One region of the Streptomyces sp. NPDC005808 genome, then DNA from elsewhere that is predicted to be linked to it. Evidence: riboswitches for the same ligand, from Rfam matches in the RefSeq annotation. Region 1 holds a riboswitch; the other holds the start of a gene.
The links. Region 1 has a riboswitch for glycine ahead of gcvP (aminomethyl-transferring glycine dehydrogenase). Riboswitches for the same ligand answer to the same signal wherever they lie in the genome.

Region 1 (3,652 bases):
CGGGTCTTCGGGGTGCACTCGGCGATGCCCATGGCCCAGGCACGCCGGCTCGCGCCGAACGCCGCGTATCTCGTGCCGCGCTTCGGGATCTATCGGGAGGTCAGCGAGCAGGTGATGGGGCTGTTGCGGGCCCTGTCGCCGCTGGTGGAGCCGCTGAGCCTGGACGAGGCGTTCGTCGATCTGGAGGCAGGGGGAGCGGCCTGGGACGGGGTGTCGGCGCGGCTTACCGGGGAGAAGCTGCGCGCGGACATCCGGGCTGTCACGGGGCTCACCGGATCGGTGGGGCTCGCGGCGTCCAAGATGCTCGCGAAGATCGCCTCGGAGCAGGCCAAGCCCGACGGTCTGGTGCTGATAGAGCCGGGGACCGAGCGTGCGCTGCTGGGGCCCATGTCGGTGCGGACGCTGCCGGGCGTGGGGCCGGCGACGGGTGATCATCTGCGGCGGGCCGGCATCACCACCGTCGAGGAACTTGCCGAGGCCGGCGAGGACGAGCTCGTACGGCTGCTGGGGAAGTCCCACGGGCACGCGCTGTACGCGATGGCGCTGGCGCACGACGACCGGCCCGTGGTCGCCGAGCGGGAGACCAAGTCGGTCTCCGTCGAGGACACGTACGACGTGGACATCCATGACCGGGTGCGGGTCGGTCTGGAGGTACAGCGGCTCGCCGACCGGTGTGTGAGGCGGTTGCGTGATGCCGGGCTGTCGGGGCGCACCATCGTCCTGAAGGTGCGCAGGTACGACTTCTCCACCCTGACCCGGTCCGAGACGCTACGGGGGCCCACGGACGACCTCGGGGTGGTGCGGGAGGCGGCCGCGCGGCTTCTTGAGTCGGTGGACACGACCGGTGGCGTACGGCTGCTCGGCGTGGGTGTCTCAGGGCTGGCGGACTACACGCAGGAGGACCTGTTCGCGCAGGCGCAGGCCGCCGCGGGGGAGCTTGCGGCGCAGGAGCACATCGAGGAGGAGGTGGCGGAAGGGTCCGCCGAGGAGCCAGTGCCGCCGGCCGAGCGGCGATGGCCCGCGGGGCACGATGTGCGGCACGCCGAGCTCGGGCACGGGTGGGTGCAGGGCAGCGGGCTCGGGCGGGTCACCGTTCGGTTCGAGACGCCGTACTCCGGGCCCGGGCGGGTACGGACGTTCCGGACCGACGATCCGGAGCTGGAGCCGGCGGAGCCGTTGCCCTTGGTGGCCCAGACCGTTGGTCATCCCCGTGAGGGTTGAGCTGCGGGCCTCACTGCGGACGGGGGTGTAGTTCCCGCGTGGCTGGGTGGCAGTCGCGCGATGCCTTTTGGCGCGGCTTCAGGCTTCGTCAGGGCCCGCCAGGCGGCCGAAGTCGCGATCCGGTGAGGGAGGCGGGGATGTCAGGTCGAGGCCGTAGTGGTGGTAGAGCTGGAGTTCCTGTTCGGGGGAGAGGTGGCGGCCGACGCCGAAGTCGGGCGCGTCCTTGATCAGCGCTCGCTCGAAGGGGATGCGCAGAGTGCCTTCGACGAGTTCGCTGGGTTCCAGGGGCACGAAGGCGTCCCTGCTGAACAGTCCCGTGCGTATGGCTGCCCACTCCGGGATCCCGGTCGCGTCGTCGAGGTAGACCTCGTCGATCGTGCCGATCTTGGCTCCGTTGCGGTCGAATGCCTTGCGGCCGATCAAGTTGCGCGGATCGATGTCGGTCTGCACGGTGCCCTCCGATTGGTCGCAACTCATCCGTAAGCACTACAAAAGAGCAGATTCAGGCAGGTGGCCACTCGAAGGCTCGGGTGTTGTCCGCGCTGGTAGGCTGGCAAACGGCTGCTGACCCTGTGCGGGAGAGTCCTCCGGACACCATCGGAGGCGCCGAAGGAGCAAATCCTCCCCGGAATCTCTCAGGCCCACGTACCGCACGGACGAGGTCACTCTGGAAAGCAGAGCGGGTGCCGATGGGCGCTCGCTCTCACCGACGGTGAAAATCGGGTCGCAGCGGGCGGGCGGTCCGGTGAAGCTCTCAGGTTGAGATGACAGAGGGGGAGGCCGTCGGGGTACCCGTGCCGGGGTGCCCCTCGAAGGTCGCGTCAGACCAGGAGGCCTCCGCAATGACCGCCCCTCGCATTCCACTCTCCGAGCTCGAACAGGGAATCCCCTTCGAGCAGCGCCACATCGGGCCCGACAACGAAGCCCGGGCCAAGATGCTCGCGCAGGTCGGATACGGCTCGCTCGACGAGCTCACCGCCATCGCGGTGCCGGACGTGATCAAGAACGCCGGGGCGCTGGAGCTGCCGGGCGCGCGCACCGAGGCCGAGGTGCTGGCCGAGCTGCGCACCCTCGCGGACCGTAACCAGGTGCTCGACTCGATGATCGGGCTCGGCTACTACGGGACCTTCACTCCGCCGGTGATCCTTCGGAACGTCATGGAGAGCCCGGCCTGGTACACGGCGTACACGCCGTATCAGCCGGAGATCTCGCAGGGCCGCCTCGAAGCGCTGCTGAACTTCCAGACCGTCGTCGCCGAACTGACCGGGCTACCGACGTCCGGTGCCTCGCTGCTCGACGAGAGCACCGCGGCCGCCGAGGCGATGGCGCTGTCCCGGCGCATGGGCAAGAACAAGAAGGGTCTCTTCCTGGTCGACGCGGACGCGCTGCCGCAGACCGTCGCCGTCATCCGGACCCGCGCCGAGCCGACCGGCGTCGAGGTCGTCGTCGCCGACCTGAGCGCGGGCATCCCCGCCGAGATCGCCGCGCGTGAGATCAACGGCGTGCTGATCCAGTACCCGGGCGCCTCCGGTGCCGTACGCGACATCAAGCCGCTTGTCGAGCAGGCTCACGAGCTGGGAGCGGTCGTCACCGTCGCCGCCGATCTGCTCGCGCTGACTTTGCTGACCTCGCCCGGTGAGCTGGACGCGGACATCGCGGTCGGTACGACGCAGCGGTTCGGGGTGCCGATGGCCTTCGGTGGTCCGCACGCCGGGTACATGGCGGTGCGCGAGAAGTTCGCACGCAGTCTGCCGGGTCGGCTGGTCGGGGTGTCCGTCGACGCGGACGGGCACAAGGCGTATCGCCTGGCCCTGCAGACACGGGAGCAGCACATCCGTCGGGAGAAGGCGACAAGCAACATCTGTACGGCTCAGGTGCTGCTCGCCGTGATGGCCGGCATGTACGCCGTCTATCACGGTCCCGAGGGGCTGAAGACGATCGCTCGGCGTACGCACCGGTACGCGACGATCCTCGCCGAGGGGCTGAAGGCGGGCGGAGTCGAGGTCGTCCACGGCGCCTACTTCGACACGCTGACCGTGCGCGTCCAGGGCCGGGCCGCCGAGATCGTGGCGGCCGCGCGTGACCAGGGGGTCAACCTGCACCTCGTCGACGCCGACCAGGTGTCGATCTCGTGCGACGAGACCACCACGCGCAGGCAACTGGCCGCCGTATGGACCGCGTTCGGTGTCGAGGGCGATGTCGAGGCGCTGGACTCGACCGCCGAGGACACTCTTCCGTCCGCGCTGCTGCGCACCGACGAGTACCTCGCGCACCCGGTGTTCCACCAGTACCGCTCCGAGACGGCGATGCTTCGCTACCTGCGCAAGCTGTCCGACCGTGACTACGCGCTGGACCGCGGCATGATCCCGCTGGGCTCCTGCACGATGAAGCTCAACGCGACGACGGAGATGGAGCCGGTCACCTGGCCCGA
Region 2 (3,652 bases), on a different contig from region 1:
TCCGAGGCGATCATCTCGAGGGTGGACTGCTGGCGGAGCAGCTCGGCGTCGACGGCGGCGGCGACGTCGGGGTCGAGTTCGTGGAGGGGGGTGTTCAGCACAGACATGTTCGTACGACTCCTCAGCCGGCGGTGAAAGCGATGTACTCGTCGGCGGAGAGCAGGTCGTCCGGCTCGTCCGCGATACGCACCTTGAACAGCCAGCCGCCCTCGAAGGGGGCCGAGTTCACCAGCGCGGGGTCGTCCACCACGTCCTGGTTGATCTCCACGACCTCGCCGGTGACCGGCGCGTACAGGTCGCTCACCGACTTGGTCGACTCCAGCTCTCCGCAGGACTCGCCCGCGGTCACCGTGTCACCGACCTCCGGAAGCTGGGCGTAGACGACATCGCCGAGCGCGTTGGCCGCGAACTCGGTGATGCCGACCGTCGAGACGCCGTCCTCGGCGACCGACAGCCACTCGTGCTCCTTGCTGTAGCGCAGCTGCTGGGGGTTGCTCATGGCCTGAATTCTCCTGTACGCGGGGGACTGCTGATGACGGGGGGAGGGGTGATGAGCTGGGCGGATGTGCCCGGTGTCATGTCTGGCACGCCCGGCCGGGTTCGGCCGACACGTGCGCCAGTGTCACTTCTGGCGCTTGTAGAAAGGCAGCGCCACGACCTCGTACGGCTCGTGGCTGCCCCGGATGTCCACACCGACTCCGGCGGTACCCGGAGCGGAGTGGGCGGCGTCGACGTAGGCCATCGCGATCGGCTTGCCCAGCGTCGGGGACGGGGCGCCCGAGGTGACCTCGCCGACGACCTTGCCGTCGGCGACGACGGCGTACCCCGCGCGCGGGACACGACGGCCCTCGGCGATCAGGCCGACGAGCACCCGCGGGGGGATTTCCAGGGCCGCCGCGGCGGCCTCGGAAAGCGCCTCGCGCCCCACGAAGTCGCCCTCCTTCTCGAACTTCACGACCCGGCCGAGGCCGGCGTCGAAGGGGGTGAGCGAGGTGCTCAGTTCATGCCCGTACAGCGGCATGCCCGCCTCCAGGCGCAGGGTGTCACGGCAGGACAGACCGCACGGCACGAGCCCGGCCGGGGCGCCCGCCTCGGTCAGCGCCTGCCACACCTTCTCGGCGTCGCCGGGGGAGACGAACAGCTCGAAGCCGTCCTCGCCGGTGTAGCCGGTGCGGGCGATGAGCGCAGCAACGCCCGCGACCGTGCCGGGCAGCCCCGCGTAGTACTTCAGGCCGTCGAGGTCGGCGTCGGTGAGGGACTTGAGGATGCCGGGGGACTCCGGGCCCTGGACGGCGATCAGCGCGTACGCGTCACGGTCGTCGCGCACGACGGCGTCGAAGCCCGCCGCACGCTCCAAGAGCGCGTCCAGCACCACCTGGGCGTTGGAGGCATTGGCGACGACCATGTACTCGTGCTCCTGGAGCCGGTACACGATCAGGTCGTCGAGGATGCCGCCGTCCGCCCGGCAGATCATCGTGTAGCGGGCGCGGCCGACGCCGACCGAGCCGATGTTGCCGACCAGCGCGTAGTTGAGGAGTGCGGCGGCCCGGGGCCCGCTGACCGTGATCTCCCCCATGTGGGAGAGGTCGAAAAGGCCGGCCTTCGTACGGACGGCGAGGTGCTCGTCGCGTTCGGAGCCGTAGCGCAGGGGCATGTCCCAGCCCGCGAAGTCGGTCATCGTCGCGCCGAGCGAGCGATGGAGGGCATCGAGCGCGGTGTGACGGGGTGCGTTACTGCTCATCGGTGGGGCTCCCAAGGCATGACGGCGAGGTCGTTCCTCCCCATCTGTCATCGGAACCTGAGAGGTTCATCACGACCCCGCGAAACGGTGGTCATGACTTGCACCTTGGGTGGGGCCCCTGGTCGGCGGCCCGCTTTTCAGATGTGCCTCGCCCGCGCGGTACGGGGCCTGAGAGATTCAAGGGAGGGACTTGCTCCTTCGGCGCCCAGGACGACGTGTCCCGGAACTCTCCCGCGCGGATTCAAGCGGCCGGTATGCAGTTGGCGCGCACATCATTGCACGCATCCCCCAGACACGGGAGGGGCACCTTCGCACACCCGAAACAGCGACCCGCAGTCATTCACAGCGTCATACAGTGACCTGTAACCAGCCTGTGGCGGTCCGATTACGGAAACAGGAAGCACCGCGCATTACCTTCTCTTTACACTCGGCGGGGATGGGACTCCAGACCCATGGGGAGGACGATCACGGTGAACAGGACCACGGCGTACGCGACGACGGCGGGACTAGCGCTGCCCAAGCAGCCCGGCGCCCCGGCCCGGGAGGCGTACCACCCGCTCCCGACGGCTGTCGTCCGCGACCTGAGGGACCGTGCCGGACACAGCCCGCACGGCCTGCACTTCGGCAGCTCCGACGTCGTCGTGGTCACCGGACTCCCCGGCAGCGGCAAGTCGACCCTGATGCGACGCGCCGTCTCGGGCCCGCGCGTCGACTCGCAGGACACCCGGGACCGCTGGGACGGACGGATGTCCCGCTGGCTCCCGTACGCGGTCTACCGTCCCCTCGTCCGCCTCGCCCACTACACGGGCCTGCACCGCGCGTTGCGCTCCGGCGCCGGAGTCGTCGTACACGACTGCGGTACGCAGGCCTGGGTCCGCCGCTGGCTCGCCCGCGAGGCCCGCCGTCGCGGCGGCGCGCTGCACCTGCTGCTGCTCGACGTCACACCGGGCACGGCGCTCGACGGCCAGCGCGAGCGCGGCCGTGGCGTTTCGCGGTACGCGTTCGGGCGTCATCGCGGCGCGGTCGCCCGGCTGCTGCGTTCCGTCGAGAAGGGCGATCTGCCCGAGGGCTGCGGTTCCGCGGTGCTCATCGACCGGGACGCGGCGGACGTGCTGCGCCGGATCGATTTCGGCGGCTGAGGCCGGTCGCAGGGGGCCCGAGGGGGCTGGGAACCGCCGAAGCGGCTGAGATTACGTACAGGCCCACTAACCTTGCCAGCCGGAACGCTCGAACACCCGAACACCCGAACAGTGGTCACAGCAGGCGGTAGACAGATGGACTTCCCGCAATTCCCCGACTTCCCCGGCCTCCCGGCGCAGGCGCACCCCCATCCGCACGGCGGATGGCCGGGCAATGAGCTGGAGGAGGTGCTCGCCGCATCCCTCGGCGTGCCCGCCGGGCCCTCGTCGGGTGCCCGCATCGTCGAGGTGCTGGGCCGCAGCTTCGTCTGGGTCCCGCTGCCGAACGGCGGCGGCCCGCACAGCGGCCCGCTCGACCTGCCCACGCTGGAGATCGCGGGTCAGGCGTACGTCCCTGTCTTCAGCTCGGAGGAGCAGTTCCGCCAGGTCACCGGCGGGCACATGTCGTACACGATCGCGCCCGCCGTCGAGTTCGCCCGCGGGCTGCCCCCGCAGGCCGGCATCGTGATCAACCCGGATGGTGTGGTCGGCCTGCCGCTGCCGCCCCTCGCGGTCGCCGAGCTGTGCCGCGCCGGGCACACGCCGCTGGACGGATCCGCGAGCGGCGGCCGGGTGCGGCTCTTCGAGCCCGACTGGCAGGACGACCCGGTGGACTTCCTGTCGGCGGCCTCCGCCGAGTTCGCCGGGACCGGCGTGGTGCTGACCGCCCGCCGCTGCCTGGCCAGCATCGAGGGCGGCTCGCCCGTGATGTTCATCGGCGTCGAACTCTCCC

Region 2: linked by a shared signal. The riboswitch ahead of gcvT (glycine cleavage system aminomethyltransferase GcvT) and the one ahead of gcvP (aminomethyl-transferring glycine dehydrogenase) in region 1 are both predicted to bind glycine.

What each region holds. Positions count from the first base shown of each region.
Region 1 covers NZ_JBIAIK010000024.1:67,908-71,559, reverse strand. Annotated here, with positions in the region: gene ACFYPC_RS34960 (DNA polymerase IV) at 1-1,221, shown strand, start outside; gene ACFYPC_RS34955 (PRC-barrel domain-containing protein) at 1,300-1,671, opposite strand; glycine riboswitch at 1,787-1,882, shown strand; gene gcvP (aminomethyl-transferring glycine dehydrogenase) at 2,064-3,652, shown strand, end outside.
Region 2 covers NZ_JBIAIK010000019.1:87,809-91,460, reverse strand. Annotated here, with positions in the region: gene glyA (serine hydroxymethyltransferase) at 1-107, opposite strand, end outside; gene gcvH (glycine cleavage system protein GcvH) at 122-499, opposite strand; gene gcvT (glycine cleavage system aminomethyltransferase GcvT) at 623-1,741, opposite strand; glycine riboswitch at 1,889-1,985, opposite strand; gene ACFYPC_RS32355 (AAA family ATPase) at 2,206-2,880, shown strand; gene ACFYPC_RS32350 (enhanced serine sensitivity protein SseB) at 3,016-3,652, shown strand, end outside.